Regions from separate parts of the Sporosarcina sp. FSL K6-6792 genome, predicted to be linked through region 1. Evidence: riboswitches for the same ligand, from Rfam matches in the RefSeq annotation. Region 1 holds a riboswitch; each other region holds the start of a gene.

Region 1 (10,401 bases):
ACTTTCACCTTGTGCATTTACCGAGTAGATCTGTATTAAATTCGGGGAATATCCGTACTTGGGTAACAGATGAATCCTTTTCCATTTATAATTAGCATCCTTTCACTGAATAACATTTGTACAGAAATCTAAAGCATGATTTTGCTATTATCAATGAAAATGGAGACACTACTACTTGTGACATATAGTGGAATACCGATTTACGTTGTGGGCTAACCGAACAAGCGGTGTAGATACAATGATGCATTGGGTAACGAGGACATGGTTTTGAATGAATAGCTAAAAAGCACTAAGTACGGAATCTGAATCGATTCGGTGCTTAGTGCTGTTATTGTGAATTTATAGAAGGCGTGTATGCATTATTTAACCGCAGAAATCTCCTGCAAAATCCCATAGCCATTTTTCACTTTCAAGTGCGCCATCAATCGGCCTTTCGCTGATAAATCTTCAAGTTCTTTGCCGGTGTTTTCCGGTACGAAGTAGCGTTCCAAGCCAAAATCGATGGAATGGACGTTAACACCATCAACATTCTGGTAATCATAACTGCTCAGTTTCCCGGTTAAATAGACGCTACCTCTAGGCTTTTTATCAGATAAACTATCCAACACATAGATATCGTCTTGCTTAACAAGTTTTCCGTAAACAGTTAACCCTTTGGAATTCACCGACTTGTTGAGTTTGTCCAAAATCACAGTCGAAATTTCATTTTTCGGAACTTCCTCAATTTCATAACGGAGTGTGACATAATCACCGTACAGTAAATCTCTTGGATCTATTGGCACTGTCAGTAATGCTATATCATCTCCGTATGTCAATGTCCATAATGGTTTGACTGTCAGGCCGATTAATAGGAGAAGGGGGACAGTTAGTGCAACAATGAAACCAATACGCTTATTTTTCATCATGTTCATGTGCAATCACCGTTCCTCTCCGAGTTTTCTCGAACCAAAAACCAAAACCGATTAAAATCAAGCCTCCAACGATAAAGAATAACGATTTTGGCATAAAATTATATGACAAATCGGCGTAGAAGCGGAAGATCAATGTGCACACAATAAGAACCGCTGGCAAACTGCCAATCTTCAAGAAGTACAACAGTATTATTGAAAAAATGATTGTGAAAATAATCGCTGCTATTCCTGTATTGTTTGCCGGTATAAAATCCCCCCATGTACTTGGGAAAGTCAGAAACAGCCCCGCCATTCCATAGACTACTGAACCAAGCCATTCGGATGGCAACTGGTATCGGCCAAATGGATAGAAGGCAAGAAACAATCCAAGTGCAAAGAATGTACATAAAATTAGTACTTCATGCAGATCAAAATAAATGAATAAATTGAATGAAAATAGTAAAGTCAAAATGACATTGGAAATAAATAAAACTTTGGAATGCCCCATCCGTCTTTCATTCATCCAAAACAGTAGCGGAATAATTAGTAGAAGCAGATAAGGTAATTCAACCGTTCCATTCAACACTTTGAAACCGTAAATGATGAAGAATAAGCTAGCAGACGCAAAAATGAGTTTGTCTTTCAAGTGATAGGCGAGTGGTAAAATACCGAGGCCCCACATGAAGAAATCTGTATAAACACCTTCACCCAGATTAAACATTTGACCAATTAGAAAAATCCCGGCGCCAAACACAAATACACCAATATAATAGAGACTTCGCGAAGTTTTCGGGTAAATATCTTCCATCTTATGACCACCTGCATAAAAGCCGGCTGTCCCAAGGAATAATAGTAAGAACTTCGCAAGTTTCGGTATTTCTTGCCAATTACCTGCGATGAAGCTAAGAATGCCAACGCCGATTAAAATCGCTCCGATGACTAGCAATACCCGTACAAAACTTAGTCGCTCAGTAGGCAAATATTCTGCTAGAAGTTTGCGTGCCTGATTTGTTTCCAATTGTCCTGTTTGTTCCAAAAAGAGGAATTCCTTCTCAAGGATACGGTACTCTGATTTACTAATTTTCCTCTTCATCTCATTGACCTCCGTTTCTTTTAGACTCCCTTATGCTAAGTATACCCGCAATTATTGAGATGCAACAGTTTCCGTTTTTCGTAAATTAAGTACAATTTCCCTTGTCTACTCCTTCTTTTATCTATAATCATTCCTGCTTTTTTACAATTTCGATGGAATTTAACAAAATAAAAAGCACTCATATTGAGCGCTTTTTATCTTAATTTTTGTTTTCTCATCCATTGCGTTGCGACCCACTTTTCTCCGGCTATAACTGGTGCTCCACCATGTAAAGTTAGCTTGTTTAAATCATCATCACTATAGAAATACTCGAAATAAACTGCCATACCCTTGTGTGGGGTTACTGAGAGATTCAGTTTAGGGAAAAAGGTTTCCCCGCCTTGTTCTACATCATTTAAGTACATAATGAGCGTACTAATTCTATTATTGTTTGCTACTTTACTTGTTGATGAAAAAAAATCATAATGAGCTTTATATTCTTGACCGGGAGTATACTTAAGGATTTGAATTCCCTCTCCGTGTTCAATAGGTATATTCATAATAGCCGCAATTCTCTTTTCAACTCTAGCAACAGTTTCGTTTTCACTTTCACTTTCTTGAAAAAACATACTGCTACTTGTTCTCAGTTCATCTATTTCACGAGTCTTCCCAATTTTTGAACGTTGCATTTTGTCCTTTGATAATTTGATTAGTTCATCACATTCTTCGTTACTTAAAACATTACCTAAAATTACTATCAATGGCTCTTCGAATCTAGTGATTATATCAATTTCTCTGTCTGTTTTTATTTTATTTCCAGCGTGATCAAATATAGTTTGTTCTTTATTCTCCGTTATCATCTTCAAACGACCCCTTAAACTATCTAATTTTCAGAACGAGTACGTTTTATCCTGCATTAAGGGGCAGTAAGACCCCCACTTCAAGTCTTCAAGGACACAAGAAGAAATAGGCGGGGGATCAACTGCCCGTAAAAGCCCGAATGGTTAGGGCCAACGAGGAGGAATTGCAGTTCATTCCTCCTTGTTGGTTACTTAGGCTTTGCCACAGGACGTGGCGCACTTAGCCTAAGTTCTTTAAACAATCAGTGGGGGGATGAAGAAAACCCCCACTGATTGAAGATTAACTTTATTAGTAATGATTATACGTGTTAACGGTCTACTTTCACTTCAAATATTTGAGTATAAGAGCATGCTCTTATAGTTTCTTCTTTGAATGATTTTATTTTATCATAGAATTTTAACATATCGCAAATTTGGTAACCATTTTAATGTTGGGATCTTTTCGTTAATATTGTGGCTAATAGCGAGGGGATTTAGATGTGGAAAATGACACCGTAGTCGGCTCAATCTGTCGTAAAAGTAATAGTTGTAGTGATTTCAAATGGGGAGAATGGAAGATTGGAAGGGAACAAAAGAGAATCTTCCATTAGGTTTATTGCCTTTACAAACCGATCAATTTAGAAAACTGCCTTCATCGATTTATAGTGAATTTCATAAGTAAAAGAACCAAGTGTCGGATTAGAACAATTCCGACGCTTGGTTCTTTATTAAATCATCTTTATATGTCAAAAATAGAGATGCAATACTGATCACAGAGAAATGAATAAGTCTTATCAGACGCCACGCTTATTCCCCCATAGCAGTGTATGCAGTTGTGGCAACACTTTGGCATCATTCATGATAGGCGAATGGATTGTTAAATCGATTAGCCATTCATATCGCTGTAACAATGCCGAAACGAGTAGAGCATCGTCAGTTGTCGTCGTATCATCATTTCCTGTCTGCAGGAAGAAAGGAAACGCTGGATAACGAAGATGAACCTCTTCCGCAAAGTTGAAATCCTTTTCATCGAAAATGACGACTTTCAAACTAGCAGTTGTATCAATTAGTTTCTCCATGAATGTATCCAGTTTGCTGAAATCCGTTATCATTCCTGAACTCGGTGGTTTAGGAGAAAGCGTGATATCATCAATTTTCAATAACCAATCCTGCCAAAAAGAAGCTTGCGTTTCGACCGCGACTTTCCATCCTTGTTCATGGCATAGGTCAACAAGTTCCCCGATTCCTTTATGAAGGGCAGGGTTCCCACCTGAAATTGTGACATGTGAAAATGACTGTCCGCCTATTGCTTTAAGTTCATCTATGATTTCTATAGGCTGTTTCGAAGTGCTTTTTCCCGAACCGTCCCATGTAAAACTGGAATCGCACCAAGAACAAGAATAATCACATCCTGCTGTTCGAACAAACATGGTCTTTAACCCCATGACCATTCCTTCGCCTTGAATCGTCGGACCAAACACTTCCATTACAGGAATCTTCATAGGACTACCGCCTGTTCGGGACGATAGATGACATAGCTAGTCGGCGTTTCTCGGACAATGACTTGTAAACAGACTGGCTTATTGCTTCGCGTTTGCAGAACTTCCTGGATTGATTTGCAAACCTGTTCCGCCAATTTCTCCGTCGTTGGAAAATTATTGTTAAATTCAGGATGATCATTTAGCACAGAATGATCGTATTTATCATGAATGAGGTTTTTGAGTTCCTTGAAATCAATCAGGAAACCGATTGAATCCAGTTCATTTCCTCCAATTGTTATGTTTAAGTAATACGTATGACCGTGCATTACTTGGCATTTTCCAGCATCTTCGCTTGGAATGAAATGTGCCGCAGAAAAATGCATGTCTTTGTTTAATTCAAAACGATATGAATGCTGAACTTGCGGATAAAATTGCTGCATCATTCAGAGACACCTACAGACTTTTTAGATAAATAGGTAGCGAGACCGTCATTCCGTAACACACAGGAAGGACATTTCCCGCAGCCTGTACTCGGAACTCCGTTGTAGCAAGTAAGTGTCTTGTTCTGCACAAAGTCGAACGCACCAAGTTCGTCAGACAAAGCCCAAACTTCGGACTTATCGAGCCACATCAATGGCGTATGGATGACAAACCGTCCTTCCATCGCTAAATTCAGCGTCACATTCAACGATTTTATAAAGTTGTCACGGCAATCAGGATAACCGCTAAAATCCGTTTCACTGACACCCGTAATTAAGTGCCGAGCACCAATCGCATCTGCATAGACTGCGGCAAATGACAGGAACAAATGATTCCTACCTGGAACGAAAGTCGACGGCAATTCACCTTCTACTTCCTTCACTTCGATATCATCTCGCGTCAAGGCATTGGCCGACAGCTGGTTGATCAAATTCATATCCAACACTTTAAACGATACCCCAAGCTCATCTGCAATTTTTCGAGCACACTCGATTTCCTCCGAATGGCGCTGACCATAGTCAAACGTCACCGTAGCAACTTCACCGAAATTTTTCAATGCCCAAAACAGGCATGTCGTACTATCTTGGCCGCCGCTAAAGACGACAACCGCTTTTTCATTTTTCACTATAAAACATCTCCTTAGTTTTTTAGAGAGGGAGTTTTCGAACCTCTTTTTTTGAACAACGTTAATGATAACATAAATAGGGGATGGAAGGGATTAGAAGAGGGGTTTGGAAACAGTTGCGCACACAGTACTAATAATACAATCCGTGTATTATAAGTCTATCGTTTTATGAATTGTTTAATTAGGTGTATGATAACTATGCAAACAACCTAAGGAGATGAATTATCAATGAGAGCAGCAGTATGGTATAAAGCCAATGATATTCGTGTTGAAGAGCGTGAAGTGAAAGAAGTTCTTGCAAATGATGTAAAAGTGCGAGTGGCATGGACTGGTATTTGCGGCAGTGACTTGCATGAATACCATGAAGGCCCGGTATTAATTCCAGGTAATGGTCCGGATCCATTGACAAACCAGGAAGCGCCACTAACGTTAGGGCATGAATTTTCAGGTATTGTTGAGGAAGTTGGTTCTGATGTGACACGCTTTAAAGCAGGGGATCGTGTCGTTATCAATCCGTTGATTACATATGGCAATAAATCGTCTGAGTATGATATATATGATGGCTTCACGTTTGTTGGACTAGGTTCTGACGGTGGATTTGCAGACTTTGCAGTCGTATCTGAGAAAAACGTTTATGCACTTCCGAAAGGTTTATCTCTTGAAGAAGGCGCACTTGTAGAACCGATGGCAGTTACTGTACAGGCCGTGAAAGAAGGCGGATTGCAAGCTGGTCAAACGGTTGCTGTATTTGGTGCTGGCCCGATTGGATTATTGACAATCATTGCTGCAAAAGCACAGGGTGCTAATAAAATTGTTGTATTTGACTTGTCTGAAGAGCGCTTGGAAAAGGCGTTGGCAGTAGGAGCTACACATGTGTTCAACTCAGGTAAAGTGAATCCTTTGGAAGTTGGAAAAGAGATTGAACCTGAAGGCTTTGATGTCTCGTTCGAGGTAGCTGGCGTAGAAATTACGTTGAACCAGGCAATTAAAATCACAAAAACGAGGGGGGCGGTTGTTATTGTATCTATATTCCCGAAACCAGTTTCCTTCTCACCAATGGATTTAACGGCTTCCGGTATTAAAATTACATCAACACTAGCTTATGAGCCTGCAGTATTCCAGAAAACAATTGATATGATGGATTCAGGCGAAATTAACCCTAAAGAAATTATTACGAGCCGTATTGAGCTTGAAGAGCTTGTTGAAAAAGGTTTTGATGCGTTAACGAATGACAAAACGCAAGCGAAGATTCTTGTTAAATTGAGCGGCGAACAATAATACGATAGAATAGTTAAAAGTAAAGTACCCTGGTTGCATCTTTGGATGTTACTTAGGTACTTTTTTTAGGTGAATACCGTGGCGGACTAGGTTTATCTATCGCAAAAATAATCATTGATCTTCATGGCTAAAAAAACTATACAAAGCGAGAAGGGGAAGGGAACAATTTTTACGGTTACCATTACTCTCTAACTTTGTTCGGTAATTGATGTGATAAAGTGAGGGAAACAACAGATGTCATTTACAACTACTTTATTAATTTTGCTCGTCTTAGTGATCTATTTACTGTTATGTTTTTATATCGGATACAATGGCTGGGTATGGCTGAAAACAACGCAATTTGCTGCCTTCAAGAAAACCTATATAATGCTCATGATCTTACTTAGTTTGTCCTTTTTCATCGGACGGTTTTGGTCATGGGTACCTATCCAATTCATCGGCGGATTTTGGCTCGTGATTTTTGGTTATAGTTTACTATTATTACCTTTGATCAATCTCGCGGTCTACTTATTGAAAAAGAAATGGATTTTTCAAATCGGATTAGGGACGATATTATTCTTTGTTGTTGTGCTTATCTACGGTTCGTACAATGCTTGGAGTCCCGTTGTCACAACGTATGAGGTAGCTATTGATAAACCAGCTACAGAAAAAGAGTTAAAACTTGTCGTTGTATCCGATCTTCATCTCGGAAGCATTGTCGGTGAAAAGCATTTGGAACGTTTAGTTGCCGAAATTGAGGTATTACGCCCCGATCTAATCTTAATTCCTGGTGACATTATCGATGACTACATTGCTCCATACCTGGATAAAGAGATGGGGAAAATATTAGGAAAACTTCATGCACCACTTGGCGTTTACGCAGTACCTGGGAATCATGATTATTATGGCAATGATGTTGATCAATTAGTTATCGAAATGGATAAAATCGGCATCCATGTACTAGCAGACGAAACAGCACTCGTTTCCGATGACTTTTACATCATTGGTCGAAAAGATCTGGCGGCAAAGAGTAGGATTACAACAACTGCATTAGTTGCCGACTTAGACCAAAACAAACCAATGATTATGATGGACCATCAGCCCGTTGAATTTGACGAGGCAAGTGACAGTGGCATCGATTTACTGTTATCGGGACATACGCATAGAGGTCAACTATTTCCAGCTAATCTAATTACTCGATGGATTTTTGACAATCATTATGGCCACATGATGAAAGATCAGCTTCACTCAATCGTAACTTCTGGTTTTGGTACATGGGGCCCACCTCTTAGAATCGGTAGCCGTGCTGAAATCGTAGAAATCAATCTCAAATTCCAGAAATGAAACGCAAAATAATAAGAGACATTAAGACAATGAAAGCTGAAAGTCAGGGTTCTTTACAAAAAGGAAAAAACAGCTGAAAGAAAAGGATTTCCTTTTCTTTCAGCTGTTTTACTTATGGGTATTTGTTTTCAAAATCACAGTCTTTCAATGGAATCAATTTTGATTTATGTTCTACTTTATAGACTAGCCAAACGATTAAGAACAGTAGTAAACCGACGTAGGGAATGACTACGCTATTCCAATCAATTACGCCGCCCATGAAAGCTTGAAAGTTTTGACCTGAAATAATGAAAATACATAGAAATAGCAACAATAACTGACCGAGCAGGAACCATTTTGCACGATTTGGAAGCTCTCTTATGTCGTACGCCAAGTCCCAAAGAATGCGAGTGGACGTATACATGCCAGAGTTGCCTGCATATAATACAGCTGTTAGAATAATCGCGTTCATAACGGATTCCATTGGTTTTACGAGTTAGGCTTTCTTTTTACAGCCGTTTAAAACTATCAAATTTTGATTTCCAGTAGCTGTTACTTAAGCTTGTTACTTGCGACTGCTTGCCCCCAGCATGGACGAACTTATTATTGCCAATGTAAATGCCGACGTGTGAAATGCCTTTACGATATGTATTTTTGAAAAAGACCAAATCACCTGGTTCGGGCGAGGTTACTTTCTTGGATTGCGCAAATTGGCTAAGCGTGGTGCGTGAGATTTTTTTCCCTGATTGTTTGAAAGCATATTGTACGAAACCACTACAGTCAAAGCCGTTTTTTGTCGTCCCGCCAAATAGGTAGGGTATAAACCTTAGCTTCATTGCCTGATCAACAACATTTTGAGAAGCAGTGGATGATTTAGAAGTTGATTTGGTTGCACTTGTCAAAAGAGAACTAAGTATCCATCCGGATTTTTTATTGACTTTTACATGAAACCAGACATCATTCCCCATTTTTTTTTGCTGTGAAACTGTTAATGTAGTCCCTTTTTTCACCTTAGCAACGATCTTATTTGTTGTACCAGCAGCGGAACGCACATTGACATTGGATTTTGTCTTAAAGGTTCCCTTTTTTGCTGTAATGCCGTTAGACGCTGAATTGCTTTTCTTAGCTGATGTTTGTAAGACTTGATTTGGATAGAGTGAATCTGACGTTAAGTTATTCCATTTTTTTAGATTGGATATGGATACTTGGTTCGATTTTGAAATGTTCCATAGTGACTCCCCAGTTTTAACTGTATGCGTGCTCGCTTCTACATCACTATTTGCCATTCCGAATGCTAAAGAGCCTGCTAAAAGTAGTGAACATGCAATTTTTCTCATTATGTATTTTAGCCACCTTTTCTATTAATCATTGACTGGTCAATGCCTATACGTTTAATAGTAGAGAACTGAGTTTGCAAGTACAACAGCAATTTGATTACAGAATCATTACGCGTCCGTAAAAGTAACGGGATATCTTGGACTCGTATCCAATTTTAGTTAACAATTCCCCAGGCAGCTTAAATCATAGACTTCTCTCGGTTCACTGATTGAACTGGGGAGAGGTTTTTTTAATGAATATGGCATAAAACAAACATTCTTTTGTGGATTTCTCATTATAGTGCTTAACTGGAACGAAATTCCTGAAAATAAAAATGAATAATCTGTCCTAATTCTTGTTTCTAATCAATATACATATACAAAGGCTTGTACTTCAATTAAGAAGAATGGGGGGTCAACATGAAGGTCAAAAAATCTTTAGCTTTATTGTTAGCGGGAGTTTTGGTGGTAGGTATGTTAGCGGCCTGTGGTTCAAAGCCCAAAACGGCTGGGGGAAAAGATTTACCGATTATTAAAATCGCTACACAGACACCACTATCAGGAGGTAGTGCTGCAATTGGAGAAGTAATTAAGCTAGGTGCACAGCTTGCATTAGACGACCAAAAGGAAAAGTTTAAAAAATTAGGATTTGAGTTGCAACTCGTCCCTTTCGATGACCAAGCCGATCCCAAAAAAGGAGTGGCAAATGCTCAATTAATAGGCGCAGATAAATCTATATTCGCGGTTGTCGGTCACTTCAACTCAGGTGTTGCTATCCCATCTTCAGAAGTATATGAAAAATACAGTATTCCAATGGTTTCACCAGCCAACTCGGCAACAGAAGTTACAGATAGAGGATTAAAAACAGTGAATCGTATCGTTGCTCGAGATGATTCTCAAGGTCCAGCAGGGGCTGATTATGCAGTTAACACTTTAAAAGCAAAGAAAATCTTTATCGTTCAAGATAAAACAGCATACGGTACGGGGCTTGCGAAAGCCTTCGAAAAAGGTGCTGAAGATGCAGGAGCTGAAATTCTTGGGTTTGAAGGGATTACGCTTGGAGAGAAAGATTTTAATGGAGTTCTAAACCAAATCCTTTCTAAGAAACCAGATCTAGT
Region 2 (10,401 bases), 380 kb from region 1:
TAAGCATATTACCAACGAATGCAAGGATCATAACCCAAATCGGGGATAACCCTCTAATGATGCCTAGCGGGATGACAAGTGCGATTTCTAACCACGGAATGGCAGCACCTAGAAACACTAAAAAATATTCAAACATCATTCATCTACCCCCGTATATTTCCTGACTTCTGTGTAATAAATTAAATATTGCCCCATCGAAAGAAGTAAAAGAACCATTACCACACCAATCGTTCCAACTTGGAGTCCTAAAGACAAACCAGCAAAAATTGGGATGGACCAAACAAAATAGGTATAGACTTTCTTTGTCGCCCGTTTCGTAACCTCTTGAAATAGTTCGTCATCCTCCATATATTCTTGCGGCTTCCATGAGAAAACATTAATTTTATGATTCGGCATCCGTTTATTGTGCTTGACAACATTCCAAGTAAATAACGCTAAATAGAAAACGAAAACAAGCAGCGCAACTCCCCAAATCACTCCCCATTCCCCTTGCACATTAACCTCGAAGCTCCTATCTCCCACTGTGAAAACAGAAGATAAACCAACCAGCCAAGTGAGGAGCATTGCTATAACGATGACACCCATTTGCCATAGAGGATACGTAATTCTCATATCATTCTTCATTGTCACTCCTCCCCTTCTAACCAAAATAATTCGTTAATGTCACATTCCAATGCACGTGCCAATCTCAATGACAGTGTCACGGACGGTGAAAATTCCCCTTTTTCGATGAAGCCAATTGTTTGTCGTGTCACGCCAACACGTTTTGCCAGTTCAATTTGTGTGAAATCATGTCGTGCTCGCAATTCTTTCAGCCGATTCTTTAACATCGTGACACCTCCTATTCATAATGTATACTACACTTAACATTATGTACAGTATTATTAACATTAAGTTAGGTTTAATATACAAAAAAAGCCCAGGCATCAAAACCTGGACTTGTTAATTTATTTTATTATAACAATGAAGCAAGAACTGCTTTCTGCGCATGCAGACGATTGCCCGCTTGCTGAAATACATACGAGTTCGGACCATCAATAACGGACGTCGCAACTTCTTCTTCACGGTGTGCAGGTAAACAATGCAAGAACATATAATCTTTTTTCGCATGTGCGACCAACCCGTCGTTTATTTGAAACTCTTTGAATGCTTCTAGGCGTGCAGCCGCTTCTTCTTCTTGGCCCATACTCGTCCAGACATCTGTATAAACGACGTCAGCTCCAGCGACAGCCTCTATTGGATTCGTTGTTTCAAAGACACTTCCGCCATTTTTAACAGCAATGGCTTTCGCTTTCACTAAGAGGTTCGGATTGTATTCGAACCCTTTTGGCGTCGCGACAGCTACGTGCATACCCATATGTGCCGCAGCAATTACAAGTGAATGCGCTACATTATTGCCATCACCTACATATGCTAACTTCAGCCCCGCTAATGAACCTTTCACTTCCAAAACTGTCAGCAAGTCTGCTAACGCCTGGCACGGATGGAAAATATCCGTCAAACCATTGATGATTGGAACCGATGTGTGTTGTGCTAGTTCCTTCACCATTTCATGTGAATTCGCACGGATCATGACGCCGTCCAAGTACTCAGACAATACATGACCTGTGTCATAAACGGACTCCCCACGGCCGATTTGCAAGTCACGTGCATTCATGAACATTGCATGCCCCCCAAGTTGGATCATACCCACTTCGAATGAAATACGTGTACGCGTTGAATGCTTTTCAAAAATCATCCCCAGTGTTTTTCCGGCCAATAAATTCGGCATCTTGCCAGCCGCCATATCTTTTTTCATCGCATCTGCTTTATGCAATAAATACGATACCTCTTCATGTGTATAATCAAGCAGGGTAAGTAAATCTCTCCCTTTCAATCCTTCTACTATTTTCGCATTATCCATTTCAATCTTCACCATTCCCTCATCCCCTATCGTTTATTTCAATTGGTATCTCTGATTATATGTATGCATAATTATAAAGTCAAGTGTATTTTTATAGATTTATTCAAATAAAAAAACTGCCCAGACCATTTAATTGGCCAGAGCAGAATAATCGTTCAATTATTCAAATGTAATCTTATTTACTGTGTCTCGATCTAATTTCTTAATGACCGCCACAATCAGTTTCACTGTATTTTCATAATCGTCGCGGTGCAGGATACCTGCATGCGAGTGAATATAACGTGTTGGAATACAGATTGCAAGTGATGGTACGCCATTGCCTGACAGATGAATTGAACCTGCATCTGTTCCTCCGCCTGGAATCGTTTCAAACTGATAAGGAATGCTATTCTCTTCAGCTGTGTCAACAACAAGTTCACGCAACCCTTTATGCGATACCATTGAAGCATCGAATAATAGAATTTGTGGACCATCGCCCATTTTACCAGTAGCTTCTTTGGACGTAACACCTGGCGTGTCGCCAGCGATTCCTACATCAACTGCAAATCCGATGTCCGGCTGAATTTTCGTTGCTGCTGTGCGCGCACCACGAAGACCTATTTCTTCTTGTGCAGCCCCCACTCCGAAAACGATATTCGGATGTTTTTCATCTTTAAGCGCTTTCATTACGTCAATCGCAATTGCACAGCCGATACGGTTGTCCCACGCTTTTGCAAGAAGGTATTTTTCATTATTCATCACTGTGAATTCGAAATACGGTACAACCATATCTCCAGGTAGAATGCCCCACTTCATTGCTTCTTCTTTCGAAGTTGCACCAACGTCAATGAACATATCTTTAATATCGACCGGTTTTTTACGCGCTTCAGGCGATAAGATATGCGGTGGTTTCGATCCAATAACACCTGTAACTGTGTCCCCTTTGCGTGTAACGATTGTCACGCGCTGTGCAAGCATTACTTGTGACCACCAGCCGCCTACTGTTTGAAATGATAGGAAACCTTTATCGTCAATTTTAGAAATCATGAATCCAACTTCATCAAGATGTCCCGCTAACATGATTTTGGGTCCATCTGCTTCGCCTGTTTTCTTTGCGATTAATGAACCGAGACCATCCTGTTCAATATCATCTGCAAATGGCTCTATGTACTTTCTCATAACTTCACGGGGTTCACGTTCGTTACCTGGAATCCCTTTTGCGTCTGTAAGTTCTTTCAGCATCACTAACGTTTCATCTAATTTCGTCAATTCCTTCGACCTCCTAAATAAATCGTACATGAGTAGTATATGCGAAATGGTTGCTATTATCAAAACATTTTGGATTGAGAATCAAATAAAGTAGAGAGTTGATTGAAATCACTATATAGTCGGCACTCAACAAGTGGAATGTTCTTCCAAAACAACTTAGTCGCTAGATTTGTTCGTTATACCCTGCAAGATATACCACCTTGTTAACTCCAAATAAGTAGTGCCGAATATATAGTAATAAACAAAACATCTCCATAAAAACAGCGTTACCTCAACTATAGAGGTAACGCTGCCGTTGTTTATTCAAAAAGCAATATGCAATTCTATTTCCAAGTACAATTACAGCAATTCTTTCCGTAAATCTGCAGCACTTTTTGGAGAAAGCAATCCAGGCGCAATGTCGAAGACTGTTTTCGCACCCGTCTCACCGTTTTGATGCAACCTATAAGCTGCGCGTGCGTACGCAACAAGCACGCTTGATGTGAACTCAGGGTTGCTGTCGAGTTTCAAGGAATACTCCATCACTTGTGCGCTGTCTTCCCCTGTCTTACCGCTGCGAATCACGAAACCGCCGTGTGGCATCGCAGAGTGATCCTGTTTCAATTCTTCTTCAGTAATAAAAGTCACTGTCGTATCGTAATCTGTAAAGTAGTCAGGCATCGTGACAATCGTTTCTTTCACTTTGTTGCCGTCAACGCCATCTGCTAAGACTACATAACATTCTCGGGTATGCTTCTCACGCGTAGTCAATTCTGGTAACGAACCGCTACGCACTTTGTCAACTGCGTCCGGAACAGGAATTGTATATTGGACAGCACCTTTTACGCCTTCAATTCTTCTAAGCGCATCGGAATGTCCTTGGCTCAATCCTTTGCCCCAGAACGTGTAAGTAGCACCTTCCGATAAAACTGCTTCGCCGTACAAACGATTGATGGAGAACAAACCTGGATCCCAGCCGACTGAAATGATGGCAATCTTACCGTTAGGTTTAGCCGATGCATCTACAGCTTCAAAATAACCCGGAATTTTCGCATGTGTATCAAAGCTATCTACCGTGTTGAATAGGGCTGATAGTGCCGGTCCTTGTTCTGGCAAATCGTTTTTCGATCCGCCGCAAAGGATGAGTACATCGATTGCATCAGTAAATTTATGAATGTCATCCATCATATGTACGGATACATTGCCATTCAGTAATTTCACATCTTCCGGATTTCTCCTTGTAAACACACCAACTAGTTCCATATCTTTATTTTGACTAATTGCAAATTCAACACCGCGTCCTAAATTTCCGTAACCTGCAATCCCAACTCTAATTGTCATCGTCGTATTTCCCCTTTCAATCTGTTGCATTCAATTTCAGCAATTTATAATATAAGTTTATCTCTTTGTTGGTCATTTTTCTATATAACTCGTCCGCTTTCGTAAAAAAAACTTCATCAATGGCAACGACCCCATAGCCACCGCCATTTTGTCTTAGCACAGGAAGGCCCTCGTATTTTAAGGGATAGCCGCCTTCCTCGCGAATAAACCCTTTTAACGACTTCATATATTTCATAATTTCACTATGCAATTTTTCATTACCATGCATTGGTTCCGATGATGTAAAGATAAATGTCGTCGTCCCACCGTATGAACCTGTTCCGATTGAATCTGCCACATTTTCTGCAATCCATCCTGTAAACCGACCTTTGACACCTAGACGACTAATTTTATCAAAAGCTGAGCTTAGAATTTTAATTTTCATCAAAGACAAGTCTGATTCCTCTTCCTTCAGCTTCTCATTATCAAAATGCATGACCCATCCTCCAGTCGTCATTTCTCGATCTGATACGCTTTCTAGCCCGACAAAAGGTCCGAATTTCCTGGGTTCATCACTATACAGCTCTGCGAAAGTGTTTTGCATATCTTCTTGGACCACTTCGGGCATGTTCACAAGCAGTTGCTTTTCTATTGTGAACACTTCATTCACAATCTGCCCAAAATAGAATGGTATTTCTTTTTGAACACTGATTAATGCTGCAGCCAATCGGGAGCTCTCGTCTTCAAGACGGAGATTCAGCAAAAATGGAATTGTTTCCACCTGACCGTTACCCTTCCAAATAATTGCTTCCATCATTATCCTATCAACAGAAGATTGCACATGCTTCACAGCAATACCCGCTTTAATGATTTCCTCCACATCGAAATAATCCGTTAGAATGAACAATTCGATAGAAGTATCTGCTTTAAGATGCGGGATTAATGACACTCCTGCAGCAAATGATTTGTGAACGCCCCTATATTCAGGTTGTTTCAAATCGGGAGAGGACATGTTTACTAAATCCCTCGCAAAAAACGGTTCGGAATAATGTTCCAAGTCTAGTTGAACGAAAATATATCGCTTTTCAATTTCATTTACAATTTCGCTATCATCTTGTTTTTTAAATAAGTTTGTAAAAAAGCCCACTCACCGTTTCCCCCTTTACCCATTCATATATTTCATTAATCTTATCGTTATCTTTCATTAATTGCTAAAGAATATGTTTTGTTCACAATCTCTCCTTTTCCCCTTAGGTCCAAATAATGCTAAAGTATAGGGTAGGATGTTATCTATTAATTGAAAAGAGGCTTCATTATGCGTGGTTTTGTTTACCTCATCGTTTTCTTCTCGTTTTTTGATTTATTTTCGCAACTGCCTGTCATGAGCCCATTTGCATTATCTCTTGGTGCTACACCATTTTTAGTTGGACTTGCAGTTGGTATGTATTCATTTTCAAATACTATCGGGAATGTCATTTCCGGTTTCATGACTGACAAAAGAGGACCTTTTTTCATACTCGTACTTGGACTATTTGCTTCTGCACTCTCTCTCTTCCTCTACGCGTTTGTTGATGGACCAATGTCATTGCTCGGTGTCCGATTTGTCCATGGTTTTATGGAAGGGCTAATTGTACCAGCTGCGTTCACTTTCCTGGCAAATCGTGCAGAAGAATCTAAACGAGGTAAAAGTGTTGCAATTTCAGGTGCATTCGTTGGATTGGCAGCGATTATCGGTCCAGCTTATGGTGGTATTGTGGCAGCTAAAACAAGTACACCTTTCATTATGGCGGTCAACGGTGGCATCATGATGCTACTGGCAATACTTGCATTCTTTGTTCTCCGATCGTTTACATATGTACGAAAACAGCCTTCAAAAGGAGCTGACAGTTTCCGTGTCAGATATCTTTTCCAACATCCGGGGATGGTCAGAGCATTCGCGGGAGCATTCTTCTTAATGTTCTCACAAGGTGTACTTGCCCTTGTGTTGCCGCTAAAAGTTGAATCACTTGGATTTGATACGAAAACAACGGGGTTGTTACTAAGCACATTTGGCGTCGTCGCTATTCTCATCTTCTTATTGCCCATCAATCGAGTTTTTGACCGTGTACGGCCAGTTGTGACACTTGCATTCGGAATAACACTTATGGGATTAAGTATGCTGTTCCTGAGTCAAGTTGAGGAATTGAATTACTTATATATTGCAATGTGTATTTATGGGGCTGGATTCGCTTTCCTCTTCCCATCCATCAACTCGCTGCTAATCGATTCTTCATCTCCTGAATTTCGCGGGAAAGCATATGGTTACTTTTACGCGTTCTTCTCGATTGGTGTCGTTGCAGGTTCAAGCTTGATTGGATTCTTGGACTTGGAGTACCGAGGCGCTTTCATGCTGACAGGATTCATCCTCCTCGCTGTCGCTTTATATGCCTTGATTGGCTTGAAGAAAAAAGGATCTATTGACAAATCATCGCACGTCCTATAATGTCAGATACGAAATGAATACCCTGTTCGGGAGAGGTTCATAGCGACCCTCTATAAAAAACTATGGATGACGGAATTTACGCCATGTGCATTCGATATGGCCGTTTTCCCGGCGCCTATGGACCTCCCTGACAAACTATACGGGAGGTTTTTTTAATTGGCTGGAAGAGATGAAGCAACATTGACCGACTTAACTTTGCTCGGCAATCAAAACACGAAATACGTGTACGAGTACAACCCCGATGTTTTAGAGGCTGTCGACAATATGCATGTGGATCGCGATTACTTTGTTAAATTCAACTGTCCGGAGTTTACATCACTTTGTCCGATGACAGGGCAACCCGATTTCGCGACGATGTATATCAGTTTTGTGCCGGATAAAAAACTTGTGGAGAGTAAAGCACTCAAATTATATCTATTCAGTTTCCGAAATCATGGCGACTTTCATGAAGACTGCGTCAATATTATTATGAATGACATAATCAAACTAATTGAACCGCGTTATATCGAAGTATGGGGGAAATTTACGCCGCGTGGCGGCTTGTCAATCGATCCTTATTGCAACTATGGCAAACCCGAAACAAAATATGAACAAATGGCGGAACACCGGATGATGAATCACGATATGTATCCAGAAAAAGTTGATAATAGATAATTTGATAACAAAAAACCATCCGGACTGTTCATTGTCCGGATGGTTTTTATGCGTTTTGCATTTGAAAAGTCTTGATTTCTTCCATGAAAGCTTCCCCGTATCTTTCCAATTTCGCAAGACCAACACCATTTACTTCGAGGAAATCATCATTTGTAACAGGCATTCTTGCCGCCATATCACGCAACGTTTTATCTGAAAAGACGACGAACGGCGGTACACCCGCTTCTTGAGCCAGTTTCATACGTAGTGCACGAAGCTGGTCGAATAGTGGATCATCATTCGCAACTTGCATTGTAATAACAGTCACTTTTCGATTGACTGTCACTTTACCTGTCAGCACATCTTTCCCTTGTTCACTGACGTAAATGGTTGGAAACTGCCCATTCTCCACGCCAAGATAACTTTCTGAAATGATGAACTCGATGAAATCAGATATATCTTTTGCGCTACGCCCTTTCATTAAACCGTATGTCGTTAATTTATCGAAACCGAATTCAATCACCTTCTTGTTCCGAGATCCTGTTAATACTTGTGCAATCATCGCCTTGCCAAACCGTTGTCCCATTCGAATGACACATGACAATACTTTTTGAACGTCTTCAGTCACATCCGTACTTTCACGTGTGTCGGTACAATTTGCACAGCGACCGCAGTCCTTCACATCTGTCTCTCCGAAATACAAAATAATGAATTTCTGAAGGCATGTTTCTGTATGGCAATAGTCAATCATTGACTGCAATTTTTCAAGCTCTGCCGGAATTCTGCTTGGGTCTTGTGACTGATCAATCAAGAAACGCTGGGTTTGTACATCCTGTGATGAAAATAGCACAGTACAAGCACTGTCAAGCCCATCACGTCCTGCACGCCCTGCCTCCTGATAATAGCTCTCCATGTTTTTCGGCATCTGGTAATGAATAACATAGCGGATATTGGATTTATCAATTCCCATGCCGAATGCATTTGTCGCAACCATGACTGACGCCTCATCATTCAAAAAACGGTCTTGCCCAGACTGACGTTCAATGTCTCCAAGTCCAGCATGATATTTCGCAACAGACACTCCACTTTTTTGAAGAATGTCGTGCACATGATCAACCGCTTTTCGTGTAGCAGCGTAGATAATGCCCGCTTCTCCTTCATTTTTACGGACGTATTCTTTTACAAATTTTTCACGGTCTTGCCCTTTGACGACCGAAAAAGTGAGGTTTGCCCGCTCAAATCCAGTCATAACCGTATTATTTTCACTAATTCCAAGCTGACGGCAAATATCTTCCCGGACAGCTGGTGTGGCAGTAGCTGTTAGTGCAAGGAGAACCGGCTTTTTATCAAATAGAGAAACAATACTGCTTATATTGCGGTAACTTGGACGGAAATCGTGACCCCATTGCGAAATACAATGTGCTTCGTCAATAGCGACCATCGGAATTGTCATCCGCCGCAACTGATTTTTGAAAGACGGTGAGTCAAGACGTTCAGGGGCGACGTAAAGAAGCTGATACTCGCCCAACACGGCTCTCTCCATTGTTTCAAAGTATTCCTCGGATGAAAGTGAACTATTGATATACGCTGCGGGAATCCCTACTTGGTGGAGTGCATCGACTTGGTCTTTCATCAGTGAAATAAGTGGTGAAATAACAAGAACGGTCCCATCCATCACGAGTGCGGGCACTTGGTAACAGACAGACTTCCCGCCCCCCGTTGGCATAACGCAAAGTGTATCCTGATAGCTCATAACGCCCCGGATAACTTGCTCCTGACCTGTCCTAAAAGAAGGATACCCAAAATATGTTGTCAATATTGATAAAGCTTTTTCGATTTGGACCATCTCCTAACTATATATCAAAGAAAAAAGCACCGGTTAATGGCGCTTAAAGTAGTATTAGTTTTCAAAAAGCATGCGTTCTTCATCGCGGCTATGTATTTCATTGACGACGATTAATGCATGAAACCTATGAAGTACAGCAGGACTCAGATTTTCGTCCTCACGCAGTTGTTCAATATCCTTCACGATAATCCGTAGCAAATCATGGTCTCGTGTCAATTGAACAACAGTGTCCTTCAGATCAGGATTCCGTTCGGCAACTTCTCCGTAAAACCCTTGTTCTTCGGCATCCGCGTGACTGATAACACGTGTCTTCCAGTATTCAATTAAATCATCAGCCGCCTGGTTCGCCAACGCAAGATCACCCTGTTGAAGAAATTCCATCATACCCTCTGTCTTACTAACTGCCCCTGAAAGTCCGCCTTCATGAATTGCGCGGTGGGAGTGTAGTTTCTTAAGTGCTGGTCCAGCCATTTCATTCACTCTCCCGTCTTAAGCTTTACTTTAAGAATAACAGATTATGCGGCGTATTGAAATGAAAGTCCGTTCGCCATTATATGAATTTCGTTTTCATTGATGTTTTACCTTTTGCCACTTCGATTTCCATATAAGCACCATTAACGAATGTATTTCCCAGTCCGTGAATCTTTACCCCGTTGGAATTTAGACGAGAAAAAACCCCACAACCGAAAATCCGATCGCGGGATAGTACTACTTCTAATTATTGGTTATCACTTAAACATACCGTCGATATACTTTGTTCCGATCATATGAATAGACGACTTGCAAATTCTCTACATACGTTTCTAGATGTACAATCCGTCCCCATAATTGATAAATATAAGGAAGCACACTTTCTAAATACTTAAGATCCAGCTCGGTCCCCTCGTATTTATGCACCAAATACAGTTCTCCGTTGCGCAAGTAATCCCCATTTTCAACTACGATATATGGAAAACCACCGTTTACACGCATGGATACTAGTTGATTTCT
Region 3 (10,401 bases), 2.3 Mb from region 1:
GAACGACGATAAATCCAAGCAGTGCAAGAGCAAGGACTAAATTTGTATTTGATAAATATTTTATGCCCTTACTTAATCCTGACCATGCAGATGCAACGAACAGGACCGTGACGATTGCGATGATGACAAATTGTGAAAAGATATTGATCTCAACACCAAATAAGTAGTTTAGGCCTGCATTAATTTGAACAGCGCCGAAGCCGAGTGATGTAGCGACGCCGAATGCTGTTGCGAAAACGGCGAGTACATCGACGAGAGTACCCCATGGTCCAACCATTTTTTCACCGAATATCGGCTTCAATGTTGCTGAAATTAATCCCGGTTCCCCTTTGCGGAACTGGAAGAAGGCTAACGATAGCGCAATGACTCCGTACATGGCCCATATGTGAATCCCCCAGTGAAAGAAAGATTGACGTAAGGCTTCTTTGAAAGCAGCATCCGTATTTGGATCTTCCGAAGCAGGACTGATTGCAAAGTGTGATAATGGTTCAGCGGCACCATAAAAGACTAGGCCGATACCCATCCCAGCGGAAAACAGCATGGCAACCCATGTAACTGTTGAAAACTGCGGACGGTCCGTATCTTTTCCAAGCCGGATTTTTCCGTATGGACTGACGATGAAAAAGAAACTGAGCGCTAACATAAATGACATGAGCAGCATATAGTACCAACCGAAAGACGACGCAACAAAGTTTCGGACATTCGTTGTAACAGCCTCAAAACTTTCAGGTGCAAACGCGCCATATCCGACGGTCAAAATAATCAGACCAATTGTGATGTAAAAGACATTTGAAATTTTCTTCATAATTCCCCCTCGTGGAGCTGGTAATTTGGAAACAGCTTCTTACTATACTAGCAAAGCATATTGAAAGCAACCAATCGATGTATTTAGTATTTTCTCTTATAGCGATTTCCATACCTTTAACGGAACGATACCCTATCTTAAATAAAACAAAACCGGCTGAAAATCCGTAGATTTTCAACCGGTTTTTCAATCTTCATCTTTAATGTCACGATCGGGTGGAATAGGTTCGTTCCGCCATTCATCGATTTGGTGTTTTAACATTTCGAGCTGTTCTAAATAGAGTCCAAACTGATCTTTGTTAATAAGGAATTTTTCACCATCATGGACGGAACGGATGCGACCTTCCCGCACGTACTTTTCTACTTGTTCGACAGGCATACCTAGATGTTCAGCGGTTTCTTGGATTGTTATGTACATCGATCCATCTCCTTAAAAAATCCCTCTATTTCAATCGCTAACAGTGAAATGGAGGGGATGGGTTATGTTAAATAAGTTTTTCGAATTTCAAACGTTTATTTAAAATCATCATAATCGGAATCCCGATAGCCATAACGACGAATTCACCTATTGCGACTGTTAACCAGGTAAGTAGGAAAGGCAGTTCTAATGCTAGGTTCAACTCGAAAGCAATGATGAACATTGTAAAGGTGAAGACAAGCGTGTTGAAGACCATTCGCTTGAATATTCCAGATATGAATTTAGCAGAGAAAATTGTAATTGAAAGGGCTAGGATTGATTGGCTTACCCCAAAAAATAAGTCATACATACCAAGTGGGGAAAATAAGTTTGTCACAAATACACCAAGCACAATTCCAAATATGAGCTTTTTATTGAACACGACAAGATGGTTGAACATCTCAGGGATTCTAAATTGGATGGCTGAGTATGCTAATGGTGCTATTAATAGGGAAACAGCTACATATAAAGCGGCGATAATCCCGCTAATGGCCATTGTTTTTATTTTCATTATTCATTTCCTCCTAGTTTTTTTAGCGTGGGATGGTTGACGAACCACGTGTTAAAAAGCCTGCAATCCAGTGTATCATAGTGTTTTTGATTCGTACATGTCAATACATGTGAAAAATGAAGAAGTAAGAATTTGGATAGGATAAATATCGATGTTCGAAGTCTTGTTGTGGCCATGAAACAGCTCGGTATAAATGATTGAGCAAAGTGTAGGAAGATGAATGTGGTTAATCAGGGCGAGGGAAAAGAGCTATCAACCTCTAGGGGAAATAGCTCTTCTTTGGGAGTTTAATGAATTTTCTAACCCTTCGGATCTAAAGGTTTGTTCGCTTTTCCATCCAGTTCCGTATGGCAGTAATAACTTCTTTTAATTCCATCCCGCTGTCCGTTAGCTCATATCCAACTATAGTAGAAGAAGGCTCAAGTTGTTTTTTTGTAACGAGGCCTTCTTTGATTAATTCATTCAGTCGTTCTGTTAAAAGTCGATCTGATATCCCTGGAATACCCTCAGTGATTTCATGAAAACGCTTGGGTCCGGACATCAGTGTATAAATAATTACCCCCATCCATCTCTTACCAATAAATTCAATTGTATCGTGAAAGTTGTTGCAGACATGTGATGAATTCCCACAATTTTTCGGTTGATTCACTAGTCGAACCTCCATTCTGCTTTATCTTTCATCTATCTTAACATGTATCGTTAGGGTTGACATAACAAACTTACTAATGGTAAGTTGAATGCAGTTACTTACTATTAGTAAGTTTTAGAAAGGGAGGCAATACAATGACTACAACATTGAACTCACATTTATATAGTGTAATGAAGGACAGAAAATCGGTAAGGGTGTTCGATCCGAACGCTACAATCGCAAAAGAGGAAATTGCAGAAATGCTGAAGCTGGCAACAATAGCTCCTTCATCTAGTAACCTGCAATCTTGGAGTTTTATAGTTATCCAGGACCCCGAGGTGAAGAAAGAACTGCAAGTAATCGCTAACAATCAAGTCCAGGTGGGGGATTCATCTGCCGTTATCGCTGTCTTAGGTAATATCGATGCGTATAAAAAAGTGGAGCAAATCTATACACAAAATGTTGCAGAAGGTCATATGGATGAGTCGATTAAAGATCGTACGATTGCCAGTACGAATGCGGTCTATCCAACTATTCCAAGAGAGGCAAGAATGAATATCGCTTCTTTTGATGCGGGGCTTGTTTCTATGCAATTGATGTTGATTGCCAAAGAAAAAGGCTATGATACTTCAACAATAGGTGGCTTTGATAAAGTGAAATTTGCTGAGAGATTCGACCTTCCTAGTGATCAATTCCCAATTGTACTGATTGCCTTAGGAAAGGCCGCTGCCCCGGCATATGGGTCTTCCCGCTTGCCTTTAGATGAAGTTGTGCGTTTTATATAAGAAATTTCTTGCCCGGGATGCTACATGCATTTCGGGCTTTTTTGTATACAGATTTTTAGCTTATATTAATAACAATTATTGACATTATGTTAAGTTGTATTTATGGTTAATACTAATTAACTGTTAATCGGAACGAAAGAAGGTGTTGTAATGGATTCTAGGTTATCTAACAATATGAAAGAGATTATTAAACGTAGAAGAGATGAATTGCAATCAGATTCCGAATACCAAGATGTGATTGATAATAAGGCATCTGCAAAACAAGCGAGCTAACGACAAGGTTAAAATTTAAGTCAAATACTGTAAGTTAATTATTAACAGACCTGAGAAAAATCAATAAAGAAAATCGTAGGGAATTGAAAATAAAACTCAATCAATTAAGAAGGATAGCCTATTTCGAAAAACGTACATAAGTTGAGCAAACGATTAATGAAAATAGTAGGAAAAGTTAGGAATGAAGGATATTCAGGAGTTACATCGTATATATTTCAAAAACCGGAAAATATTATAACTCAAAAAAAGGGAGGTGGATAACATGGTATATAAAAGGGAATCAATCCATATTGTATGGCTAATCTTATTATTACTTGTTTTGGCTTCTAATTTTGCTTTATATCGCTCTTCCTTTGGCCTTAACCTGTTGCCTACGAAAACGAATGGTGTCGTACTAGGTTCCATCCTTGATTTAACCATTGTGGCACCCGTTTTATTTTTAGCTTGGCAACGTAAAATGAGTTGGAAGTATCTGATTGTGTTGATGGCTGGGGGCCTTATGGTTGCACGCTTTATGATTCCGATGGAGTATTTAGCTCCTTTTAAGACGATTACGTTAGCAGGTTTTGCAATAGAAGGTGCACTCGTTTTACTTGAAGTTCTGTTGTTAGTAACTCTTTTTAAATATTTACCCGAAATCATTCGAACGGTGAAGAAAAGCCCTTTACCACTTTTATTTTCTTTCTCTCATGCAGTGGACGAAAAGGTAAGAAAGCATCCGATTATTCAAGTGATTTGTTCGGAAATGCTCATGTTTTATTATGCTTTTTGTATTTGGAAAAAGAAACCGCAAGAAAAAGACAATACGTTCACACTCTACAAAAAATCAAGTTTAATCGCCTTTCAAGTGATGATGATCCATGCAATTATGATTGAAACAATCGGTATTCACTGGTGGTTGCATGACAAATCATTTATTTTATCGCTTATTCTGCTAGTGATAAACATCTACTCAGTCCTGTTATTTTTAGGTGATATTCAAGCACTACGCTTCAATCCTTTGCAGATAGAGCATGAAAGTATGTATGTTTCTCTAGGTTTGATGAAGCGTATGGAAATCCGATGGGAAGATATTGAGGAGATAATAGAAGACCCTGATGTATTGGAACAAAAATTTTCGAAGAATACGATTGATTTTATTGCACGTGATTTTGAGAAAGTGTACCCGAGTGTCCTATTAAAGTTGAAATATCCAGTAGAAGCGACACTGTTGATGGGGGTAAAGAAATTCTATGATCAAGTAGCTATTCGAGTAGATGATTCGGAGAGGTTTAAAGAACTGGTGAAGCAAAAGTTATGAAGATAGATATTGTACCCCACCAGTTTAGCTAGGTTCGTATAATCAACTGTGGATTCAATTAAGTAGAATTAAGGTATTGGAAAATTTGATTTATGTGGTATCTTCTACTGTAGAGAGAGTAAGGGGGAATCACTTTGTCACAACGTATTTCATATCTAGTCGTGCTGGTAGGTGCGATACTTTGGGGGACGACTGGCACAGCCCAAACATTCATGCCGCAAACGATTCATCCGTTGGCAGTTGGGGCATCGAGGCTTGCTATAGGGGGTTTTTCGTTACTAGTTATTTTGCTCATTATGCGTAAAATCGATTTTCGAAATTGGCCGTGGAAATCTACCTTGTACGCAGCTATTTCAATGGCTATTTTTCAATACTTATTTTTTTCTTCTGTAAGACTAACGGGGGTTGCTATAGGCACGGTCGTCACAATCGGAAGTGCTCCAGTTTTTTCTGGAATCATTGAATGGTTACTATTGAAACGCCGCCCGACCCGGGTGTGGATCATGGCGACAGCACTTGCAATTATAGGGTGTGCACTGCTCTTTTTAAATAGAGATGGGATTGTTGTCAATCCAGTGGGAATCGCGATGTCACTTGGAGCTGGATTGTTGTTTGCCTTTTATACACTCGTCAATAAAGACGTACTAGACAAGGTAGATCCTGTGCCTGCTGTTGCGGTTATCTTTTCGATGAGTGCGATAATGCTCATGCCATTCTTGTTTTTATTCGAAACGGAAGGGCTTATGACGGGGCGTGGAATTTCTGTTGTGTTGTATCTTGGGATCGTCACAACCAGTGTGGCATATATCCTGTTTTCAGCCGGGTTGAAACGGATACCTTCATCGTCAGCAGTCACGCTGTCACTTGCTGAACCACTTACTGCTGCTATATTGAGTGTGATTGTTGTAGGTGAGCGACTGACTGGAACGTCGTGGATGGGTATTGCGATGTTGCTTGGTGGAATTCTTGTGTTGACGTTGAGTGGTAGGAAAGTGAAAGTTTGAACAGTCTTGTTTGTTTTTGAAATTCAAAATACAGGAAGCTTTAAAGGCTTCCTGTATTTTTTTTGTTTTTCGATTTGGAATAAAGCTTTGTAGCGATAAAACCGACCAAGATTAGCATCGTTGCTAGGATTCCACCTTCTAGACCGAATGCACCACCAGTCAGCCAATCATGTCCCTCGACTAGTTCAACACTATAGATGCCATTTGGTGCAGTACCGCTTACCGCAAATCCAAAAACATTCCCTTGGAAGTAGTTCCACGTAATATGATAACCAATTGGAAGCCACAAACTTTTTGTGGCGTCAAACATATAAGCGAATAAAAGCCCGACCAGTGCAATATTCATTAATCCTAAAAGACTTACATTTGGATTTGCACCATGGGCGATGCTGAAAATTAAAGCGGATGCTACGTAGATAACCCACTTTTTATTTCCCCTACTTGCCATGGTGGACATGACATATCCTCTAAAGAACATCTCTTCAAAGATTCCGACAAGAATAAATAGAACTAGAAAAGTAATCATAAATATTGAGAAGTGAGGGTTTGACAATGAATTAAGGAGTGTCACATTGCCGGTCGCCATCAATACAATAAAAATAAAGATAATCGATAATGCACCAAGAAACAGTCCAAACCATAAGTCTTTCAACGAACCTCTAAAGCCGAGCTCTTTCATGGAACCCTTATTTATAAAACGCCATAGTAAAAAAGTAATCACTATTCCACCGACTGTACCACCGCCTTGCATTAAAAGGAAAATCCAAGGGTGTGAATCGAAAGCAGTTTGCATATCGAGATAACTAAATCCCTCACTAAAAGGTGCTTCAGTGAACATCAATAAAAGAATCCCTGGAAGTGAGAATAACTGTTGAACAATTAGCATGGCTATAAAAGTTAGTAAAATAAGCCAGCCAGCCCTTACTTGACCTGATTGGTTTTTAAACATCTTATCCCTCCCAATTTCCACTGTTTTCATACCGAATAGTCGTGAGCTGGCTGTCGCGGTTGTGCTTGCCGAATGGCTGCAAGTAGTAGAAGAAACATGATATCCATAACTAAGGCGCCCATTGTCAGCATGAATGTAAGTGTGATCCATTGGTCCTCAGCTATATTCATGGAAAATGACATGAGCATAAGCACGGATAAGTGGATAGCTATATAAAATGTATAGACACTTTTCGTCTGGTTTATCAATGCTTGATTAGCATAGTCATTGACAATACTTTTTAGAACAGCGAAAAGAAAATAGGCGACAATCAGTTTTAGGACGAGTAAAGCAAGTGAATAGACTTCCCAAATACCGAGATAATGCGCAGAAAGATTAACGAAAATTGCCGGGAAAGAAATGACTATGCCTAGTCCGGCTACGATTCCTGCTTTTTTTGCATGAGGATATTTATCGATAAGCATGAAGCATCCGGAGTAAATCAAATAATATCCGACAGGGTCAGCTAGCCAATCAAAACCAATATGGACCCGGAAAAAAATGAAAAGATACCCCCAGAACATATACCTTAATGCTTTATCCATTGGTATCCCCCTTTGTTTTCTCCTTGATAATTGCATTGACATCTTTTTGTTCCAAATAAGGTTGATGATTGAATCTGACGGTTGTTGAGAAAACCCTGCCTGACTCTGACTTTCCGGACATATGTATACTTAAATCAAATACTGCTTTGAGGTTTTTAGAAATGCTACTGTACACGCTTAGTCTTTCACCATTCTTCAAGTCGAATGGAAGTTGAACATTTTTCAAATCTAGCCCAGGCAACTTCCTCCACTCTTTTTCCATCGGATCGAGAAACTCTTTCTCAGTGGGCTGGGAAACTGTAGGGTTACTCGGCGAGTTTATTTTAATAAGGAAATTATCCTGTAAGACTTCTTGATATGAACCTTTAATTGTATCGACTGTAAGGGGCTCAGTAGCTCGATAATCTGCGTTATTATAGTTACTACCCATCATTGTACTTACTTGTTCGAGTGGGACTCTTTCATTGAAGTACGGAAAGATATTCACGATGCCAATGGGGGTTGTTATCTTTTTTCCATTTGAAAAAAAGATGTCCATTTCAGTGAAAGAATAAATTTCAGGAACAGAGGGTTGTTCTAAGTCGAACCTCACATTGACACTTCTTAACACATGATTATTAAATGACTGTCTATTTTGAATTCCTTCGTCTGTAAAATAAGGGTCTTCTGGATAGCCGATTAGTTCACCAGTAGAAACAGACGAGACTACTGAAGAGTCATTCTTGTTCGTTAAATAATAAAACGTTATATATATATAATCCTGCAACTCCACATCAATATAATGATCCAAGAAAATAGGCTTATCTAGTTGCTTGGAGTGAGCGTAAATAGAGTTTGAAATCCAACTTATACCAATCAGGATTAGTGCGATCCAAAATAAACGGGGTTTCATAATATATCCTCCTTTGTTTGTTAATTGGTATATTACCTTAGTATACCAAATTGAAATGACCGAGTGACAGTCACCTGGTCATATTTTCTTGAAACAGCCTAATTTTACCTAATAAAAAAACACCCTCCTGTGTAGTTAGTTTAGTTACTAACTGAATCGATACAGGGGGTGTATATTCAAGTTTTACATGGTTGTATTAGGGCTACTGAACTTTATTCAACTTGCTGAGTTTTCATCACTTTGTTCATAAAACATGCACCTAGAATTGCGACCAAACAAATTGAGCCTACTATCCAAAATGCCAAAGAATTTATCCCACTGAACACTTGTTGATAAAATAGAGCTCCAAATACTCCACCAAGTAATGGGCCAACAATTGGAACCCAAGCATAACCCCAATCGGATGATCCTTTTCCGGGAATCGGTAAGAAAAAGTGAGCTATTCTTGGACCTAAGTCACGTGCGGGGTTAATCGCAAAACCGGTTGTTCCTCCAAGTGACAAACCAATGGAGAGGACAAGAAATCCGATGATTAGTGGATTAAGTCCTTCCGTAAATTCATTTGCACCAATCGCTAATATCCCGAGAACGAGTACGAATGTACCGATCATTTCACTTACTAAGTTGGAAATAGGCTTTCTTATGGCCGGAATAGTTGAAAATATAACTAACTTTTGGCCTTTATCGCTTGTTTCTTCCCAGTGTGGTAAATAGTTAACGTAAACAATGACTGCTCCGATAAAAGCACCAATGAGTTGAGCTAAAATATACGACGGAACATTTGCCCAAGGAAAAGCCCCAATTACGGCTAATCCTACTGTAACTGCCGGATTAATATGGGCGCCACTTATCCCGCCTACGGCATAAATAGCTACTGCTACAGCGAGACCAAAGCCCATCGTGATCACAATCCAACCGGAATTTTGTGCTTTAGTTTTATTAAGCACAACTCCGCCAACAACACCGCAACCTAAAATCACTAAGATCATTGTTCCAACTAATTCACCTATAAATGCCGACATAGGAAATCCCCCCTGATTGTCGATACGGGATAGAAAAACATCCACAGCTCGTTTTCGAATTTCCGAAGATTTTGTCGTGGATGTTATCATCTATGTTAAAAGAGTTATCTCTTTATCAGTCCGTGTGGATCGATAACAAACTTTTTCGCTGCGCCTTTATCAAAAACTTGGTAGCCATTCGGTGCCTCTTCTAATGAAATAAGTGTAGCATTTACTGCCTTGGCAATTTGAGCTTTCCCGCTCAGTATTGATTTCATTAAAAACTCATGGTACTTCATGACAGGAGTTTGTCCCGTAACGAAATGATGTGCTTTTGCCCAGCCTAATCCCATTCGGATTTTCAGCGTCCCAAATTTGGCATCTTCATCAGTTGCTCCTGGATCTCCAGTTACGTACAAACCTGGAATTCCTAATTTGCCTCCAGCACGTGTCACTTCCATAATTGAGTTAAGAACAGCTGCAGGTGCTTCTCCTCGATTAGGTCCGTTACCATGTGCTTCAAACCCGACGCAGTCAACAGCACAATCGACTTCAGGAGTACCAAGTATTTGTGCAATTTGTTCGCCTATATCATCATGCTGACTAAGGTTGATCGTTTCACATCCGAAACTTCTCGCTTGTGCCAATCGATCTTCAATCATATCTCCTACAATGACACATGAAGCACCGAGCAGTTGTGCTGAATGAGCGGCTGCTAATCCCACTGGGCCAGCGCCAGCTATATATACAGTCGACCCGATTGTGACTCCAGCACTGTATGCTCCGTGAAATCCTGTTGGAAAAATATCTGATAGCATAGCAAGGTCAAGAATTTTTTCCATCGCTTGTGCTTTATCTGGAAACTTTAGTAGTTGGAAATCAGCGTAAGGAACCATTACATACTCCGATTGTCCACCGACCCACCCACCCATATCAACATAACCGTAAGCTGATCCAGGACGGTCTGGATTTACGTTTTCACAAATATGAGTGTCTTGTGATTTACAATTTCTACAGCGACCACAAGCAATATTAAAAGGCACGGAGACAAGATCTCCGACTTTCATGAATTCTACGTCCCGACCTGCCTCAATGACTTCGCCGGTAATTTCATGTCCTAATGCTAGACCGCTTGGTGCAGTTGTCCTACCGCGCACCATATGTTGATCACTCCCGCAAATATTTGTAGCAACGACTTTTAGAATGACACCGT

The links. A riboswitch is a leader RNA that binds a small molecule or an ion and turns the genes downstream of it on or off. The one in region 1 is predicted to bind preQ1.
Region 2: another riboswitch for preQ1. It lies ahead of queF (preQ(1) synthase); the one in region 1 lies ahead of queC (7-cyano-7-deazaguanine synthase QueC).
Region 3: another riboswitch for preQ1. It lies ahead of MKZ26_RS16070 (QueT transporter family protein); the one in region 1 lies ahead of queC (7-cyano-7-deazaguanine synthase QueC).

The regions. Positions count from the first base shown of each region.
Region 1 covers NZ_JBBOSA010000001.1:951,501-961,901, reverse strand. The annotation lists gene MKZ26_RS04650 (GDYXXLXY domain-containing protein) at 360-911, opposite strand; gene MKZ26_RS04645 (DUF2157 domain-containing protein) at 892-1,983, opposite strand; gene MKZ26_RS04640 (2OG-Fe(II) oxygenase) at 2,178-2,822, opposite strand; gene queE (7-carboxy-7-deazaguanine synthase QueE) at 3,596-4,303, opposite strand; gene queD (6-carboxytetrahydropterin synthase QueD) at 4,300-4,725, opposite strand; gene queC (7-cyano-7-deazaguanine synthase QueC) at 4,722-5,390, opposite strand; PreQ1 riboswitch class I at 5,396-5,439, opposite strand; gene MKZ26_RS04620 (2,3-butanediol dehydrogenase) at 5,616-6,665, shown strand; gene MKZ26_RS04615 (metallophosphoesterase) at 6,900-7,988, shown strand; gene MKZ26_RS04610 (hypothetical protein) at 8,101-8,439, opposite strand; gene MKZ26_RS04605 (C40 family peptidase) at 8,477-9,304, opposite strand; gene MKZ26_RS04600 (branched-chain amino acid ABC transporter substrate-binding protein) at 9,704-10,401, shown strand, end outside.
Region 2 covers NZ_JBBOSA010000001.1:1,327,023-1,337,423, forward strand. The annotation lists gene MKZ26_RS06345 (small multi-drug export protein) at 1-136, opposite strand, end outside; gene MKZ26_RS06350 (hypothetical protein) at 136-624, opposite strand; gene MKZ26_RS06355 (helix-turn-helix transcriptional regulator) at 627-830, opposite strand; gene argF (ornithine carbamoyltransferase) at 956-1,918, opposite strand; gene MKZ26_RS06365 (M42 family metallopeptidase) at 2,063-3,151, opposite strand; gene MKZ26_RS06370 (diaminopimelate dehydrogenase) at 3,491-4,471, opposite strand; gene MKZ26_RS06375 (hypothetical protein) at 4,488-5,597, opposite strand; gene MKZ26_RS06380 (MFS transporter) at 5,766-6,932, shown strand; PreQ1 riboswitch class I at 6,959-7,002, shown strand; gene queF (preQ(1) synthase) at 7,089-7,586, shown strand; gene recQ (DNA helicase RecQ) at 7,633-9,411, opposite strand; gene MKZ26_RS06395 (hemerythrin domain-containing protein) at 9,466-9,882, opposite strand; gene MKZ26_RS06400 (SpoVR family protein) at 10,144-10,401, opposite strand, start outside.
Region 3 covers NZ_JBBOSA010000001.1:3,279,600-3,290,000, forward strand. The annotation lists gene MKZ26_RS16060 (BCCT family transporter) at 1-805, opposite strand, end outside; gene MKZ26_RS16065 (excisionase family DNA-binding protein) at 992-1,222, opposite strand; gene MKZ26_RS16070 (QueT transporter family protein) at 1,290-1,772, opposite strand; PreQ1 riboswitch class I at 1,780-1,826, opposite strand; gene MKZ26_RS16075 (winged helix-turn-helix transcriptional regulator) at 2,086-2,421, opposite strand; gene MKZ26_RS16080 (nitroreductase family protein) at 2,556-3,185, shown strand; gene MKZ26_RS16085 (hypothetical protein) at 3,336-3,458, shown strand; gene MKZ26_RS16090 (beta-carotene 15,15'-monooxygenase) at 3,721-4,758, shown strand; gene MKZ26_RS16095 (DMT family transporter) at 4,893-5,762, shown strand; gene MKZ26_RS16100 (CPBP family intramembrane glutamic endopeptidase) at 5,803-6,711, opposite strand; gene MKZ26_RS16105 (hypothetical protein) at 6,738-7,295, opposite strand; gene MKZ26_RS16110 (hypothetical protein) at 7,288-8,187, opposite strand; gene MKZ26_RS16115 (MIP/aquaporin family protein) at 8,400-9,209, opposite strand; gene fdhA (formaldehyde dehydrogenase, glutathione-independent) at 9,314-10,401, opposite strand, start outside.